Regions from separate parts of the Agrobacterium vaccinii genome, predicted to be linked through region 4. Evidence: predicted binding sites of a transcription regulator. Region 4 holds the regulator's gene; each other region holds the start of a gene.
The links. Region 4 encodes PhoB, which activates phosphate uptake and scavenging genes when phosphate is short. Its sites were predicted from a motif close to TGTCATNNANCTGTCAT; they were not measured.
Positions count from the first base shown of each region.

Region 1: the regulator PhoB is predicted to act here: its motif matches at 2,399-2,415, upstream of HRR99_RS04490 (PhoX family protein).
Region 2: the regulator PhoB is predicted to act here: its motif matches at 2,215-2,231, upstream of HRR99_RS12075 (YdcH family protein).
Region 3: the regulator PhoB is predicted to act here: its motif matches at 1,734-1,750, upstream of HRR99_RS05550 (bifunctional 2',3'-cyclic-nucleotide 2'-phosphodiesterase/3'-nucleotidase).

Region 1 is NZ_CP054150.1:887,981-892,333, reverse strand. Features, by position in the region: gene HRR99_RS04515 (hypothetical protein) at 1-103, shown strand, start outside; gene HRR99_RS04510 (hypothetical protein) at 216-692, shown strand; gene HRR99_RS04505 (SEL1-like repeat protein) at 891-1,157, opposite strand; gene HRR99_RS04500 (DUF2147 domain-containing protein) at 1,664-2,002, shown strand; gene HRR99_RS04495 (hypothetical protein) at 2,046-2,327, shown strand; gene HRR99_RS04490 (PhoX family protein) at 2,476-4,353, shown strand, end outside.
Region 2 is NZ_CP054150.1:2,433,309-2,437,661, reverse strand. Features, by position in the region: gene ykgO (type B 50S ribosomal protein L36) at 1-102, opposite strand, end outside; gene HRR99_RS12090 (5-(carboxyamino)imidazole ribonucleotide synthase) at 230-1,339, opposite strand; gene purE (5-(carboxyamino)imidazole ribonucleotide mutase) at 1,336-1,803, opposite strand; gene HRR99_RS12080 (YdcH family protein) at 1,852-2,055, opposite strand; gene HRR99_RS12075 (YdcH family protein) at 2,292-2,468, shown strand; gene HRR99_RS12070 (sulfite exporter TauE/SafE family protein) at 2,570-3,331, opposite strand; gene HRR99_RS12065 (thiamine phosphate synthase) at 3,436-4,089, shown strand; gene HRR99_RS12060 (tetratricopeptide repeat protein) at 4,098-4,353, shown strand, end outside.
Region 3 is NZ_CP054150.1:1,087,851-1,092,203, forward strand. Features, by position in the region: gene HRR99_RS05550 (bifunctional 2',3'-cyclic-nucleotide 2'-phosphodiesterase/3'-nucleotidase) at 1-1,656, opposite strand, end outside; gene HRR99_RS05555 (PilZ domain-containing protein) at 1,787-2,122, opposite strand; gene HRR99_RS05560 (DUF1203 domain-containing protein) at 2,216-2,683, opposite strand; gene HRR99_RS05565 (DUF4344 domain-containing metallopeptidase) at 2,829-3,719, shown strand; gene sseA (3-mercaptopyruvate sulfurtransferase) at 3,896-4,353, opposite strand, start outside.
Region 4 is NZ_CP054150.1:266,863-271,215, reverse strand. Features, by position in the region: gene HRR99_RS01365 (DUF6481 family protein) at 1-316, opposite strand, end outside; gene HRR99_RS01360 (hypothetical protein) at 353-574, opposite strand; gene HRR99_RS01355 (cold-shock protein) at 823-1,032, opposite strand; gene phoB (phosphate regulon transcriptional regulator PhoB) at 1,546-2,229, opposite strand; gene phoU (phosphate signaling complex protein PhoU) at 2,341-3,057, opposite strand; gene pstB (phosphate ABC transporter ATP-binding protein PstB) at 3,143-3,958, opposite strand; gene pstA (phosphate ABC transporter permease PstA) at 4,032-4,353, opposite strand, start outside.

The DNA.
Region 1 (4,353 bases), 620 kb from region 4:
GACGCAGTCAAAGGAATCTGCGCTTCGTTATTTGCAAGACATTGGTATGGTTGATGAAAATGGCGAGTTGACTGCCGAATACAATCATAAAAAAGTTGCCTGATCTGCCTTGCACTCGCTCAACACCTCTTTCGTTCTTGGATATCACGGTTGCAGCAAAACTGTCGCCGCGAGTTTGCTGAACGGCGATCCCTTTCGCCCTAGCGAGAACGCCTATGATTGGCTTGGAAAGGGGATATATTTCTGGGAAGCCAATCCAAGAAGAGGCATCGAGTTTCCGCGATGCCCAAGTCCGAAAAGAACGCGACCCAAACGACGTTGCTGTTGTCGGCGCGATACTTGATCTCGGATTTTGTCTAGATTTATCGTCGTCTCTTGGGGTCGATGCAATCAGCAACGCTTACACGGACTTGAAAGCAATTTTCCAAAAAATACCTGAACTCGATATGCCGAACAATAAACTTGGAGACGACTTGCTTTTGCGTGAGTTGGATTGTGCCGTTATCAATCACCTGCATTCAAGTCGAGAACGCGCTGGCTTGCAAAAATTTGATTCCGTTCGTGGAATTTTTCAGGAAGGCGAGACAGCCTATCCCAACTCAGGCTTTAAGACCCGTACGCACATCCAGATAGCTGTCTGCAATCCTGCCAAAATTCGTGGCGTTTTTCGCGTTCCTTCCTCAGACCTCTAAACAGCTCAGCCAACAAAAAAACCGTGCCAGCCTTGTTTCTGCTGGTCACGGTTTGATGTGTCGGCGTGGATCTGGCCGCTTGCCTTTTAAGGCTTATATTTTGTGCCGACCGGGACTGGAGGATACCGGTTGGGAGGGAATGGCGGACTTGAGCCCGCTCTGTCTTTTTGATGTATCCTTTAAAAGTCTCGCCTGAACTCAGTGCGAGGTCATCCAGTCGCGGGCGGCGCGCAGCGCCGTTGCGAGGTCTGCCTTGCTCATGTTGCGAGCCAGATCGGCACGCAGCGAAACCGCCCGTTCCGAACCCTTGATCGCGGCGATGTTCAGCCACTTGTGGGCAGCGATGAGGTTCACCGGGCAACCACGGCCTGTCGCGTAGATAAGGCCGAGGTTGCAGAAGACGTCCGCGCGGCTTTGGCCACCGGCGACTGCCATTTCGATATCGCGAACTTCAAAGCGTGCCATTTTCTCTATCCTGTTTGCCCGTTTTTTCTCTCTGTCGTCGCCCCTCTGCGGGAGCTTTGGCGGATAGGGCCTTACCGTCTTCTGCGGCTTGTTTTGGCCTTGTCCGTCGGCAGATTTGCTCTGCTCTTTCGATGTCCCCACTATGCCAAACGGGCTTCAACGGGCGCTTAAAATCCATGATTAATAGGGGACAAACAAAGTCCAAACGATTGGTAAAGTTGGGTTTTTGTTAAATATCACAAGCCCCGGAAATTAAGGACTTTGGAGACAATTTTACGAAAAGTTTACGGATGGAATTCAACCCTTTCGTAACCACGTCTCAACTCAGCATTTTTGGATGGATGATTTTCAACGGCGCAAAGAGCTGAAAATCGCCGAATTTCGCTGCCGCCCGTATTTCCTTTTACGTCCACGTAAACTATAAATCTGCGTATTCGCATGAGGAGATGCGAGAGCGAGCCTTGGAACTGTGCAAGGTTCAGCCAAAGCTGGATTGGGAGGTCCCTATGAAGAGAATGACGATATTTGCCGCCGCCGCATTTTTGATGGGCAGCGGCGCCTTTGCTGCAGAAGCCATCGAGGGCAACTGGAAGACGGCCAGCGGCGAAACCGCAGCGATCACCCAGTGCGGCTCTGCCTATTGCGTGACCTTGAAGACCGGCAAGCATGCCGGAAAGCAGATCGGCAAGATGAGCGGTAAGGGCAACAGCTATTCCGGCGAAATCACCGACCCCGCCAATGACAAGACCTATGCCGGTACCGGCACCGTTTCGGGCAGCTCGCTCAGCATGAAGGGCTGCGTGCTGAAAGTGCTGTGCAAATCCCAGACATGGACACGGCTCTAATCAGAACGAGGACTGGGCGGCCTAGAACCGCCCATCTTTCTCCATGATGTTACTTTTCGAAATTCTCATCATAAGTGCGGCCATCGCCGCACTCTCATTGCTTATTGTGCATCAAGTGGCGACGCAGATACGAGAGTATTATTTCTACAAAGGGAATGGCTGGGATTTTTCAGTCGACAGCAATTTGGATCGGCTGAAGATCGATGAGAAGATTACCGTTTACAACCTCGACCTAACCAACTGGCAGCGCTTCTATCTGTTTCGCCCGCTCTACGTTCTTAACATGATTGTCCTATTAGGTTTCATGATCTGGTCTTTGGTCTAAATCCAAATCCCACACGAGTGGACGACAATGGCGCGGCTCGCAACCTTAGGGTATATTTGCCAAATTCCCTCCGTCATATCGCTGTAATAAACCCTCTTTAGTTGCCTTCTCTGGAACTATTCCAAACAACGAGCGGATGGAGAGCGCTATGACAAAGATCGACACGAGCAAGCTGAGCTGGGACGAGTGGGACGAACTTCAGAACCCGCCACCAGCAGTGACTGATTTTGATCGCGTGGTGGAATCGGCGATTTCGCGTCGTGGCTTCCTTAGCGGCGTTCTGGCCTTCGGTTCTGCTGCTGCCGCACTGGGCACGTTTGGCAACCTCGCCTCCTCCACATCGGCACAGGCGCAGGAAGCCGCATCGCGCTTTCCATTCAAGCCAATTGCTGCCACCACCGACAACACCATCCACGTGCCCGAAGGCTATAGCTGGAAGCCGGTTGCCAAATGGGGCCAGCCGCTGTTTCCCAACGTGTCGGATATCGACCCGGTCAAGGGTGTAACCATTGAGAACTCGGACAAGGTTTTCGGCGAAAACACCGATGGCATGGAGCTGTTCGTGGTCGGCAGTCATCAGTTGATTGCCGTCAACCATGAATATGTGAACAACGAAACCAACTTGCCCCACCGCGAAAAGGGCATGCCTGCCAATCTGGACGAGGTCAAAATCCTCCAGCACATGCAGGGCGTGACCGTCATGGAAGTGGCGGAAGGCAAGGATGGCTGGGACATCGTGGTCGGTAGCCCGTTCAACCGCCGCATTCACCACAACACGCCGATGACGCTGTCCGGCCCCGCCGCAGGCTCCGAACTGGTCAAGACCAAGACCGATCCCAACGGCATCGACTGTCTTGGCACCTTCAACAATTGCGGCGCGGGCCGCACGCCGTGGGGCACCTACCTGACCTGCGAAGAAAACTTCAACGGCTATTTCGGCTCCACCGACGCCGCCTTCAAGATGCCGGATGATTACAAGCGTTACGGCATCGCGGCCGAGACCCGTTACGGCTATGAGCTGTTTGACGAGCGTTTCGACGTGTCCAAGCACCCCAACGAGCCGCGTCGCGCCGGTTACGTCGTCGAAATCGATCCGTCCAACGCATCCTCCACGCCCATCAAGCGCACGGCCCTTGGCCGCATCAAGCATGAAAACGCCGCCGTCGTCATCGCGCGCGATGGTCGCGTCGTCGTTTATATGGGCGACGACGAGCGTGGCGAGTTCCTCTACAAGTTCGTCTCCAACGGCATCTATGTGCCGGGTGGCGATACGTCCAAGCTCTTGGACGAAGGCACGCTCTACGTCGCCAAGTTCAGCGATGACGGCAATGGCGAGTGGGTGGCGCTGACGCCTGAATCCACCGGCATGAAGATGGACGAGATTTGCGTCTTCACCCGCCAGGCCGCCTCAAAGGTTGGTGCCACCACCATGGACCGCCCGGAATGGGTTGCCATCAACCCCGTCGCCATCGAAGCCTATTGCGCGCTGACCAACAATACCAATCGCGGCGTGACGAAAGACGGCAAGCTACGCGCCAATGGTGGCGGCGATGCCATGGCTCTCAACGCCGCAAACCCGCGCGAAAAGAACGAATACGGCCAGATCGTGCGCTGGTATCCTGAGAATGACGACCATGCCGATGGCAAGTTCAAGTGGGACCTGTTCTGCATGGCCGGCAATCCTGACGTTCACAAGGATGCCTATGCAGGTTCCTCGAACATCAACTCCGGCAACATGTTCAATTCGCCAGATGGCATGATGTTCGATTCGACCGGCCTGCTCTGGATCCAGACGGATGGCGAAGACAGCAATGACGGTCAGTATGCCGGACAGGGCAACAACCAGATGCTGGCAGGCGACCCCGTCACCGGTCGCATCCAGCGCTTCCTAACGGCACCGAAGGGCGCGGAAGTCACCGGCCAGACATGGTCTGCCGATAAGCGCACCCACTTCGTCGGCATTCAGCACCCCGATGCCCCCTTCCCGGATGGCGAAGGCAAGCTGCCCCGCTCGGCTCTCATCGCC
Region 2 (4,353 bases), 970 kb from region 4:
TGGGTTCATCTTGTTGATGATGTAGACGCGGCCCTTGCGGCGAACCAGACGGTTATCGCGGTGACGGGCCTTAAGCGCTTTAAGCGAGTTCTTGATCTTCATTTTACTGGTCCGCAGTTTGGCGTGACGCTTCTTGCCACGCATATCTAAACAATCAAAAACGCGCTACGAGGGCGCGCTCTTTTCGGTTGGCAGGCAATTACCTTGTCATCCCCAGCGTGTCAACACGCTAAGAGTCAATTTGGCTGGAAACACCGGGTTTTCCGGCATTCAGGAGTTGCGTCACGTGGCCCATCTTGCGGCCTGCACGCGCTTCCGTCTTGCCATAGAGATGCACGAGGCAGTCCTTTTGGGCGAGCCATTGCGGCACATCATCAACGTCATCACCGATCAGATTGGTCATGACGCAGTCCGAATGGCGCTCTGTGGAGCCGGGGACAAGCCCTGCAACGGCGCGAATATGCTGCTCGAACTGCGAGACCACACAGGCGGCCTCCGTCCAGTGGCCGGTGTTGTGAACGCGGGGGGCCATTTCATTGGCAACCAGAGATCCGTCGTCCAGAACGAAAAACTCGATGCCGACGACGCCGACGTAATCAAGCGCCGCGAGAAGCTTCTCCGCAGATTGCACCGCGACGGCTCTTGCGGCCTCGGAAAGCTTGGCGGGAACGGTGGAGGTGTGGAGAATTCCGCCCAGATGAACGTTTTCAGCGGGGTCGTAGCAGGTCACCGTGCCATCGATGAACCGTGTGGCGATGATCGATATTTCACGCTCGAAAGCAACGAAGCTCTCCAGAATGAGCGGTACGCCGCCCAACGCATCGAACGCACCGGTCAGGTCTTCGCCACCTTTGAAGACACGCTGGCCCTTGCCGTCATACCCCATGCGACGGGTCTTCAGAACGCCCTTGCCGCCGAATTCGGATAGCGCTGCTTCCAGTTCGGCCTGATTGTCCACTTGGCGAAAACCGGCAGTTGGAATCCCGCAATCGTTGAGGAAGCTCTTTTCCGTCAGCCGGTCCTGCGAGGCGCTGAGTGCGCGCGGGGGCGGGTAGACGGCGACGGAGGCGGCCAGCATTTCGGCGGCAACCACCGGGACGTTTTCAAACTCGTAGGTGACGACGTCGCACACGCTGGCAAGTTCGCTCAGCGCCTTTTCGTCGTCATAGGCGGCGACGATCTGGCGGTTGCAGATCTGGGCAGCGGGACAGTCGGCCTGCGGTTCCAGCACGATGGTGCGGAAGTTGAGGCGGGCTGCGGCCATGGCCAGCATACGGGCGAGCTGACCGCCACCGATAATGCCGATGGTTCGTGATTTGCCTGAAGTCGTCGCTGTCATTGCGCGCTATCCAGGGGATATTCGGCAATCGCTGCCGTCTGGCGGGCACGGTAGTCATCCAACCGGTCGGCGAGGTCTTCGTCCGATAGCGCAAGCACCGCTGCGGCCAGAAGGGCGGCATTGATAGCGCCAGCGCGACCGATGGCGAGCGTGCCGACGGGAATGCCGGCGGGCATCTGCACGATGGAGTAGAGGCTGTCCTGCCCCGACATGGTCTTGGACTGCACGGGAACACCGAACACCGGAAGCGGCGTCAGCGCTGCTGTCATGCCCGGCAGATGGGCCGCACCACCGGCACCGGCGATGATGACCTTGAAGCCTTCCGCGCGCGCGCCGCTGGCAAAGCTGAACATACGCTCGGGCGTGCGGTGGGCGGAAATGATGCGGGCTTCATATTCCACATCCAGCGCATCCAGCGTGTCGGCGGCGTTTTTCATGGTTTCCCAGTCGGACTGGCTACCCATGATGATGGCGACGGGCGGTGTCTCTGTGCTCAACGGTCAATCTCCGTATCAGGCAATGATATCAGGAATAATCTGGTCTTCGATATGGGTCATCTTGTCCTTGATGACCAGCTTCTTCTTCTTCATCCGCTGAATGCGCAAGGCTTCGCAGTTGGTCTGGATCATGGCGTTGATCGCCGCATCGTAATCTTCATGTTCCTGGCGAAGTCGCGCAAGTACCAGCCGAACGTCGGCCTGATCCTGATCGGGCATCTCTTGTCTTCCCCATATGGTACAACCGGACCGCCATCCGGCCATTTTGTTGTCGGTCTTGGTGCCTGTACCACCAAATGACGGTAACGGGAAGTTTCCCGTGTCAGCATTTTGCCCAGATATTGCCTTGATTTCTCCTTCGACAAGGGAGGCGTTCCATGTCACATTGGTGTCGTAAACCTGAAACTCCAGCGATGGAGCGCTGGAGGTAGGTTCAACAAGGAAGGACGTGCCGCATGACCATTCAGGCTCATATAGCATCGCTGGAAAAGAAACACGGTGCTCTTGAGGAGGAGCTCGAAACCGTTCTCGCTTCCCCCTCTTCGGATGATAAGCAGATTGTGGATCTTAAACGCAAGAAACTGCGCCTGAAGGACGAAATGCAGAGGCTGCAAGCCTCCACGAAGCATTAAATTTCCAATATCTTTGTTGCCTGACGTCAGTTTCGTTTACGTCGCAGCCTGAAAGCCCGGCTCTGATTGCTATCGCGATCAGGGCCTTTTGTTTGGCCTGTTCAGACCACGGCGTCCCACAGCAATTTAAGGGCCGCCAGCAGAACCATCGTATACATCAGCGGATAGAAGACCGAGGGTTTCAGATACCTGACCACCCGCGCACCCAGCATGGTCGAGACGATGGCCACCGGCAGCAGCGTGAACGATGCGAGGAGGTTGGTGGTATCGATAGCTTCCAATGCGAAGTACGATACGAGCTTGATGGCGTTGACGATGGCGAAGAAGCGAACGGAAAGGCCGGTATAGCTTTTCGGGTCGAGCTTCAGCGGCATTACGTAAATCTGAAATGGCGGTCCACCGGCATGCGCAACGAAGCTGCAATAGCCTGAAAACGAGCCCCAAAGTGTCGCCTTTGCGCGATTTTGAGGTTTTGCGACCACCTCCACCTTGGGACCTTTGACGAAGCGATCATAAAAATACTGGGCCACGAAGATGATGGTGACGATGGCCAGCATGAAACGCATCGTATCGGCAGAGATGATGGCAGAGGTCGCCCAGCCCACGCCGATGCCAATCAAGGCACCAGGCAAAAGGATCAGCAGCGTTTCGCGGTGATTGTGGTGTCGCCATGCCCATAGCGCCACCATATCCATGGCAATCAGGATCGGCAGAAAGATTGCAGCCGCCTGCACCGGCGGCACGGCCAGCGCCATCAACGGCACGCCCATCAATGCCAAAGCGCCGCCCAGCCCGCCTTTTGACAGGCCGACGAGGATGACTGCGGGGATGGCGACGAGGAAAAATTGGAAATCGGGCAGCATGGATGGCGGTTGATCCTTTCGCCTGTCCGGTTTATCGGAAGTATGACATGAAAACGAGTGCAGATTGCGCGTGAAGCGTTCTGTCTGCGGAAATGGAAAAACCGATGACTGCCCCCAAAAATCGCTGCCGCCTCGTTTTGATCGTTCCAGCGCATGACGATGTCGCCCATCAGGCCAGCACATTGGCAGATGCGCTGCGGGGCGGGGATGTCGCATCTGTCATCATTCCGCAGTACGATCTCGACGATGCGACTTTCCAGAAACGTGCCGAAACGCTGGTGCCAATGGTTCAGGAAGCCGGTGCTGCGGCGCTGGTTGCGGGCGACAGCCGCACGGCAAGCCGCGTGAAGGCAGATGGCCTGCATGTCATCGGCGGTGCCGAAGCTCTGTCCGAGGCTGTCGAGAACTTCGCACCCAAGCTTATCGTCGGCGGCGGCAATGCAGATGACCGCCATAAGGCGCTGGAGCAGGGTGAAAGCAACCCTGATTACATGTTCTTCGGCAAGCTGGAAGGCGATATCAAGCCGGAAGCGCACCCCAAGAACATGGCGCTGGGCGAATGGTGGGCTTCCATGATCGAGATTCCTGCCATCGTGATGGGCGGTTCGGATGTCGCTTCCGTCGTCCCCGTCGCTGAAACCGGGGTAGAATTCGTGGCGCTGCGACTGGCGGTGTTTGACCATGCCGCGGGCGCGGCTCGGGCTGTGGCCGAAGCGAATGCGTTGCTTGACGAAAAAGCGCCACGGTTTGGCGGTTGATACACGCGATGATCGCTCGCTTGCTTCGTTTCCGTCTCTCTGCCACCGCCTTCGCACTTGCGTGGGTTGTCCTGCCGCATGCTGCCTCCGCGCAAGATCAGCAGCAGCCGCTGTTGCCGGGGGTTGAGACGCAGACCACGCCTGACGATGCGACGCCGATGGGCGAGGACACGGATTTCGGACCGGCCAGCAAGCCATCGCCCGAGGTTCTGTCGCGCCCTTCTGACGCGGATGCCGAACCGATCCGCAAGGGACGCGTGGTTT
Region 3 (4,353 bases), 820 kb from region 4:
TTCGAACTGGAGATTGACGATGCGGCTGACATCCGGGTTGACCGCCTTGCCGTCCTTGTCGAACTTCGCCGGTTTGGAAATGTCGATCTGGTAGGTCACGCCATCGATGACATCGTAATTGTAGGACGGGAAATCATTGTTCAGCAGCGGTGCGTCTTTTGCGCCTGCTTCCACCGTCTTGAACATGCCCGCCGACATTTCCAGCCAGTCCTTGACCTGCGCGCCGGTGATCAGCACGGCCTGCACGGTGTTGGGATAGAGGTAGAGGTCGGCGACGTTCTTGATGGCAATGTCACCGGCGGGCACATCGGTGTAATAGTCCGCTCCACCGCGACCACCAGCCTTGAAGGGAGCTGCCGCTGAAAGCACGGGGAGGTCCTTGTACTGACCTTCCTTTAGCATGTCCTTGATGTACCAGGTCTGCGCGTTGGACACGATCTGCACGGATGGATCGTCGGCCACCAGCGCGAAGTAGGAGTAGAGCGGCGCGGATGTTTTGCCGACAGGGCGACGGACATACGCGAGGGTGGCTTCGTGATCCGTCTTGACGGCGGCGATGACCTCCGGCTTGTCCTTGACGTCCGCCACGATCTTGCGGTTGTCATCACGGTGATAGATCGGGCGTGCTTCACTGGTGAAGTCCACGATCTTCCAGCTCTTGCCATCCTTTTCCAGCAGCAGATCAATGAGGCCCATATGCGAGCCCCAGAAACCGGCCATGACGGCAGGCTTGCCCATCAGCGTGCCCTTGACCGGATCGGCGCCTTCAATGCCTTCCCAGGTCTTGGGGCCAGGGAAGACGAGATGCTGGTGGCCGGTAAAGACCGCATCGATATCCTTGACGCCAGCAAGATACAGCGAGGCGTTTTCCATGCGGTCGCTCTGACCCTTGCCTTCGATACCGGAGTGCGAAAGCGCGATGATGATATCGGCACCCTGTTCTTTCATGACGGGCACCCAGGCCTTGGCAGCATCCACGATGTCGCGGGTCTGCGCTTTGCCCTCAAGGTTCTTCGCATCCCACATCATGATCTGCGGCGGCACGAAGCCGATGATGCCGACCTTGACGGTGCTGGTGGCACCGGAGCCGTCCTTGATCTGCTTGTCGAGGATGACGAAAGGCTTGAAGAAGAGGTCGTCCTGCTTGGGATTGGACGCCAGCTGTCCCTTGGTCAAATTGGCGCAGACATAAGGGAAGCCAGCGCCGCCCAGGGTGTTGAACATGAAGTCGAGCCCGTAATTGAACTCGTGGTTGCCCAGCGTGCCGCAGTCATAGCCCAGCACGTTCATGGCATTGATGACCGGGTGCTTGTCACCGGCCTTCATGCCACGCTCATAGGCGATGTAGTCGCCCAGCGGGTTGCCCTGAAGGAAGTCGCCGTTATCCACCAGCATGGAGTTGCCGGCTTCTGCGCGAATGCTGTCGATGATGGAGGCGGTGCGGGCGAGGCCCAGCGTGTCGTTCGGCTTATCGGCATAATAATCATAAGGGAAAACGTGGACGTGGATGTCGGTCGTTTCCATAATGCGCAGATGCGCCTGATTGCCCTGCGCGCGCGCCGCAAACGGGTGCAGCATGACAAGGGCGGAAGATGCCGCAATGCCGCTCAGCAGGGAGCGGCGCGTGATGGGATGGAGGCCGATAAGCGAAGACATGGAAACTCCTCGATGGAATTCAGGCTGCATGGAAAAGGCGCAGCCTAAGACGAATTCCCAAGGAGTCCATCATCAAAATGACAAGCATATGACTTACCCCGGATTTTTGAACCGTCCGGTAAAAATCCCCTCATCCCGCCAGCGTCGGCTTCACCTCTTCATGGAAGAAGCGGAAGTAGGAGGAAAGCTGTGCCAGCGTGTTGGTGGAAAGCTGCAATTGCAGACCCAGCCGGTTGGCATGCTGCCATTGCACCGTGCCCTCGATGAAACCCAGATCCTCGCTTTGTACCTTCACGCGGCTGCCTTTGGCGGCGGCAAAGGCCCCTTCGAGTTCCAGCGCCATGCCGGTGGCCGAGAGATCGACCACGCGGCCTTTGACTGTCTGGTTGAAATATTGAACCGTACCGTAGATGCGGGTCTTGCTGCGGCCCGCACCGCGATTTTGCATGCTCATACTGCCAGTCATCGTGTCAGCCCCCTGTTTTTTCATTGTGTCAAAATCGCACAGAAGGTTTGATGGCCGTTTAGAATATTCGATAAAATTGGGTGGAATAACGTTTCACGCCCGGTCGATCCGGCACTGGTAACAATTGTTGCGCGCGGACCTGACATGCACATAGGCGATATCATCATTCGCCAGCAATTCCCTGGCTCGCTCGGTGATTCCTTCGGTCGGCGTCACGGCGCCGGTGCCATAGACGATGCGGTCGGCGTGGCTGTAGCCGCGCACGATATAGTCAGAGCTTTCGAGCATGGGCGGCAGGATTTCCTGCGCTTCATAGGCACTGCATGATTCGGCGTGGATGAAAATCGGGCCCGTCTCAGCGAAGGGTTGCAGGCTTGGAAATGGTCGATAGGCCAGCAACAGCATGGCTTCGCCGTCCTTGATCTGCCCGAGGCAGACCCGGCAGGGAAAGCTTCCCGCAGCGATGGAACGCTCCGGTTTTTGGCCGTTAGCGTCCAACTCGCCGCGGCGAAGTTCGTCTGCCTCATCGGCATTCATGGCGGTGAAAATGATCTTGGTCATAGCGTCTCCTTGAGCGTTGCTTGTTTGTCGCTATGCTCTTCAAACATGCGTGTATCCACCCGTTTCTTGCGTCTGGAGGCAACCACCCCATTGCTTGTGCCGTTGAGTGTGGCAATCAATCGAACGTCCTCTTTTTGGAAAGTTCATGTCCATGCTGCGCAGGTTGATGACCGCTTCTCTGGTCACCGTGTTTTCGTTTTTTTCACCTGCCGCCCATGCGCAAACCGCGCCCGCGCTAGACGGTCTTTCGGATGACCAGTTGCAGCAGACGGTGAATTTCGTCATCGGCAATGCGATTTTCGGCCTCTATCACGAGGCGGCAAAAATGCTGATTTCCGATCTGGCGCTGCCCGAGGCCGATGCTGGCGCAAACTCCGCAGATCAATTGGCAGGCACCATGATGCTGGAAGCCAATGAGGAATGGCTGGATACGGCAATCGTCAATGCGACCGATAGTTGGTATCTGGCGCGCTCTTCACAGTCATTGCCAGACCATGCAGCCCCTGTATACTCGACGCTCGTTCCCAACACGACGCGCGACCGCCAGATGGCTTGCCTGATGGTGGGCAAGGATGCAGGCGGATACGGTGATCTGGCGGATATGATGGGCCTGCCAAAGAACGACTGGAAGGCCTGCGAAGCGGCCTATCCACAGACGGTCGCACGCTGGAATGATGCGTTGAAGCCGTTCGTGGCGAAGGCAGGTGCCACCAAATTTACGGCCCGGTACGAGCCGGTTCGCGATCCATTTCTCGATATCTACGCCACCATCGTCAAGGAATCCAAAGTTCTGGATCTAATTGCCCGCAGCTTCAATGGCTACAACCTCAAGGGTGATGTGAAACTGACGGCCCGCACCTGCGGTCGCCCTGACGTCTACTGGTCAGCGGAAAAGCGCGAAATCACCTATTGCTACGAGATGGCCAGATTTCACGGTGAACTCATCGCCGCGCATCTCGCCAGCGGGGGCAGCGAAAAGGAAAGTGATCCTGCCCAGGAAATTCCGACCGCTGTGAATTTGGGGCAGGAGCTTTAGGCTCGGAGGCATCCCCTACCAACGTGTGATTGTGCGTAGCGGCGGTAGCAGTCCTCATCCTGAGGTGCTCCGCAGAAGCCTCGAACGGCGAGGACTGCGGTCACAGCTCAGGTGCGTGCTTCGAGGCTTTGCCCGATGGGCAAAGCACCTCAGCATGAAGGGCGTGCGAGACGCGCTTACCCCCGCCGCGAAATCTCCAGATACTCGCTATCCGTCAGCGGCTCGACCCAGGCCTCGGACGTGCTGACGGGGGAAAAGCCCATCATCTGGTAGAGTTGTAGCGCGCGCGGGTGGTCCAGCGTGTTGGTGGAAACGGTGATCTTTTTCGGATTGTCCTGCCAAGCCGCGTAAAGCGCCTGCAACAGAAACCATTTGCCGACGCCTGCACCGATCGCTTCTTCCATCAGCCCGAAATAGGACAACTCGGTCACATCCGTATTGATGCGGTTGAGTTCGAAGAAACCGGCGGGCGCGCCGTTGAGATAGAGCACCGTGACCGAATTGGCCGGATCCCGTAGCGTTACGGAAAGCTCGGCGTCGCTCATGCGCATGCGCTTTTGCCAGTGCCAGCGTTTGCCAACGCGCCAATAGAGATAGCGGTAGAAATGCAGCGGAATGTCCGTCGTGCGCATGA
Region 4 (4,353 bases):
CGCGGGCAACGCGGCTTTTCTCGGCGAGCTTACGCTCTTCGGCTTCAGCATTGGCTGCGGCTTCGATTTCAGCTTCGCGTTGAAGCTTTTCAGCTTCGGCCTGCTTCTTCTCTTCCAGCTTCAGCTGCTCGCGCTCTGCACGGCGTGCCTCACGGGCTTCTGCTGCGGCAATACGTTCGGCCTGCTTGGCTTCGCGCAAAGGTTCGGCAGCTTCCTTGGCGGCACGATAGGCCTGAAGAAGGGCTGCCTTCGCGTCGGCAGCGGCGCTGCGACGGTCAGAAAGATCGTTGTTCTTCACGTTTTTAGTATTTTTCAAATCTCTACTCCAGTGAAAGTGTCAGCCTGATCGGGCTCAGGATTTCTTGACACGCTTTGAAGGGGTGGGTTTAGGCGTGGTGCTGTCCTGCAATTCCTTGGCAAGACGCGCTTCACGCAGCCGAAGCGTCTTTTCATCACGAGCTTGAGCGATCGAGTTGAGTTCGTCAACCGCATGGCCCTTGGCGAAAAACTGGGATTGCGCCGCACCGAAAGCGATCTCCGCCTGCTGGCGAGACTTGCTATACGTTTCTGTCATGGAATTCCCTTTCTGTCACATCGACCTAAACGGGATGTGAAGTGGTTGGCTCAGAGCGCCTCGCGTCCATTCAAGCATATCATTATCGCAAAACTGCTGCACATTTCGTGCGACACGCTTATGGACGCCTAAAGGGACTGGCCGACATGCGGCACAAAAAAAGGCCAGGCAACGTTGCCTGACCTCGGTTGGTCTCATACTTTCAACAGTGCCAGTACATCCGTGGTCAAAGGAAAGTAGATTCCGTATTAAGCAGCCTGAAGATTGCAGGCAGACATCTTGCCGGACTTGTTGTCCCGCTCAAGATCGTAGCTCAGCTTCTGGCCTTCTACGATTTCGCGCATGCCTGCACGCTCTACAGCAGAGATGTGCACGAATGCATCAGCGCCGCCGTTGTCTGGCTGAATGAAGCCGAAGCCCTTGGTGGAGTTAAACCATTTTACTGTGCCTGTGGTCATAATGAACCCTTTCAAAGCATAAGTTACAGATCACAGGACAGGTGCCCTGTGTGCGAATATAGCGATTTTTTTGAAAGGAAGTGTTAGTTCAAAGCGCGGTGCTAATCGCGCGGTAACCAAAGCTCAGCAAGCAAAAGATCGATGACGTATTGATAGAGGTTTATGGCGAGCTAGTCAAACTTAATTTTCAAAATTCCTGTTCTTGGCGTCAGCGACAGTCATTTGAAATTCGACTTGGAATCCTATTCACTGTTCATTCAAATCGACGATCAATATCTCCGATATAACTGATTTCGCTGAACAAATACCAGACCGCCCTCGCCTCTTGCACGCCGGACAATCACCCTCCATAAGCGTCATTCGGAGCCGTCAAAGAGGTAGAAAATATATGGCCGGGGATATGCATCAGGCTTTGGTTTGGCTTGGCTTTCTGCAATTTCATAGAGAACGCCGTCCATTTCGGCGCAGCTGATGACGCCTCAATTGGCGTCATCGCAGAGCGTATTGAAGCTCTCAGGCTTCCATGGAGTAGCCAGCGCCGCGTACGGTGCGGATGACATCCTGCATGTTGGAGAAGTTGAGCGCCTTGCGCAGACGGCCTACGTGGACGTCCACGGTGCGTTCATCCACGTAGATATCGTGGCCCCAGACACCGTCGAGAAGCTGTGAGCGCGAGAAGACTCGACCCGGCGATACCATTAGGAACTCCAGCAGGCGGAATTCGGTCGGCCCCAGACGCACTTCGCGCGTCTTGCGATGGACGCGATGGGTTTCGCGGTCCAGCTCGATATCGCCGCATTTCAACAGCGATGACAGAACTTCCGGGCGGGCGCGGCGCAACATGGCCTTGACTCGTGCCATCAGTTCCGGTGTCGAGAACGGCTTGACTACGTAATCGTCGGCGCCGGTTGCCAGGCCGCGTACGCGCTCGCTCTCTTCGCCACGGGCCGTCAGCATGATGATCGGCAGTCGCTCCGTTTCCGGGCGCATGCGCAGGCGGCGGCACAGCTCGATGCCGGAAACGCCTGGAAGCATCCAATCGAGGATCAGAAGATCCGGGGTTCGCTCCTGCAGACGGATTTCCGCCTCGTCGCCACGCGGAATGGTGTCCACGTCGTAACCTTCAGATTCCAGATTGTATCGAAGAAGAACGCTGAGGGCTTCCTCGTCTTCGACAACTGCGATTTTCGGCACCATAGCTCAGGACTCCGCCCATCTTGGGAGAACGCCATGCGCCCGCAAGGACGCATTGGCATGTGGGTTTACGCATCCGGCCCGACCGAACGGATCGGGCCGATGCGACGAGGCTTACTCGGTGATCGCACCGAGCGTGTTGGAACTGTCGTCCTTGGGACGCTCGCCTTCCGGCTGGCTGCCGGTTGCCATATAGTAGATGGTCTCGGCGATATTGGTGGCGTGGTCACCCACGCGCTCTATGTTCTTGGCGCAGAACAGAAGGTGCGTGCAGGTCGTGATGTTGCGCGGATCTTCCATCATGTAGGTCAAAAGTTCGCGGAACAGCGACGTGTACATGGCGTCGATTTCCTCGTCACGCTCACGGATGGCCTGCGCCTTTTCCGCGGAACGGGTGGAGTAGACGTCGAGCACTTCCTTGAGCTGCACCAGAGCCAGTTCGGAGAGATGCTCCAGACCGCGCGCCAACTTGCGCGGAACACCCGTACCGGCAACCGCGATGACACGTTTGGCGGTGTTCTTGCCCAGATCGCCCACGCGCTCCAGATCGGCTGCGATGCGCAGCGAACCGATGATCTCGCGAAGGTCCGCCGCCATGGGCTGACGCTTTGCAATGGTAACGATAGCCTTATCGCCAATCTCGCGCTCGGCGTGATCGAGGATCGTATCGTCCGAGATGACCTTCTGGGCTAGAGCCGCGTCGGAGTTGACCAGCGCGCGCACCGCATCGGCACACATCTGCTCTGCCAGACCGCCCATTTCGGCGATACGGCGGGTCAGGAACTTCAGCTCTTCATCGTAGGCGGACATGATATGCGAATGTGTCGGCATGTTCGAACTCTCCAGTTTCGATGCGCTTTTTCGCAAGCCCGGTAGGGCTCCAGCGTTTGGCGCGAATGATTAAACCTACGGCCAATCAGCCGAAGCGACCCATGATGTAGTCCTGCGTGCGCTGGTCATCCGGGTTGGTGAACATCTTGTCCGTATCGTTCTCTTCCACCAGGTGACCCAGATGGAACATGGCCGTGCGTTGCGAAACACGGGCAGCCTGCTGCATGGAGTGGGTGACGATGACGATGGTGTAATTGGCGCGCAGTTCGTGGATCAGCTCCTCGACCTTAGCAGTTGCGATCGGGTCCAGCGCCGAGCAGGGCTCGTCCATGAGAATGACTTCGGGCGAAACGGCAATGGCGCGGGCGATGCACAGACGCTGCTGCTGACCGCCGGACAGGCCGGTGCCGGATTCGTGCAGACGATCCTTGGCTTCGTTCCACAGACCGGCCTTCTGAAGGCTGGACTCGACGATCTGGTCCATATCCGCCTTGTTGCGGGCAAGACCATGGATGCGCGGGCCGTAGGCGATGTTTTCGTAGATCGTCTTGGGGAACGGGTTGGGCTTCTGGAACACCATGCCGACACGGGCACGCAGTTCAACCACGTCGATGGTCTGATCGTAGATGTCTTCTTCGTCGAGCGTGATCTTACCCGCAACGCGGCAGCCATCGATCGTGTCATTCATGCGGTTCAGTGTGCGCAGGAATGTCGATTTGCCACAGCCGGACGGGCCGATGAGCGCCGTCACGGTGTTTTCGCGAACATTGAGGTTCACATCGTAGAGGGCACGCTTCTCGCTGTAATAGACCGAAACGTCCTTGCCGATCATCTTGTATGTTACTTCATTCATTTTCTTGTCCAGCGCCTTTTCAACTGCTGCTTCCGACAACATATTCATAGCCTCAAGCTCCCGGTTTCCGTTACATCGCACGTCCAGAGGAAAAACCGGAGACCGGTTTTTCAGGAAATGCTTACCAGCGACGCTCGAAGCGGCGGCGCAACAGGATTGCTCCAACATTCATGACGACGAGGAACATGAGCAGAATGATGATAGCGCCTGATGTTCTCTCGACAAAGGCACGTTCTGCTTCGTTCGCCCACATGTAGATCTGTACCGGCAGTGCCGTGGACGGGTCCATCGGCGTTGTCGGGTAATTTGCGACGAAGGCGACCATGCCGATGAGCAGCAGCGGTGCGGTTTCGCCTAGGGCATGCGCCAGACCGATGATGGTGCCGGTGAGAATTCCCGGCATGGCCAGTGGCAGCACGTGGTGGAAAATCGTCTGCATTTTC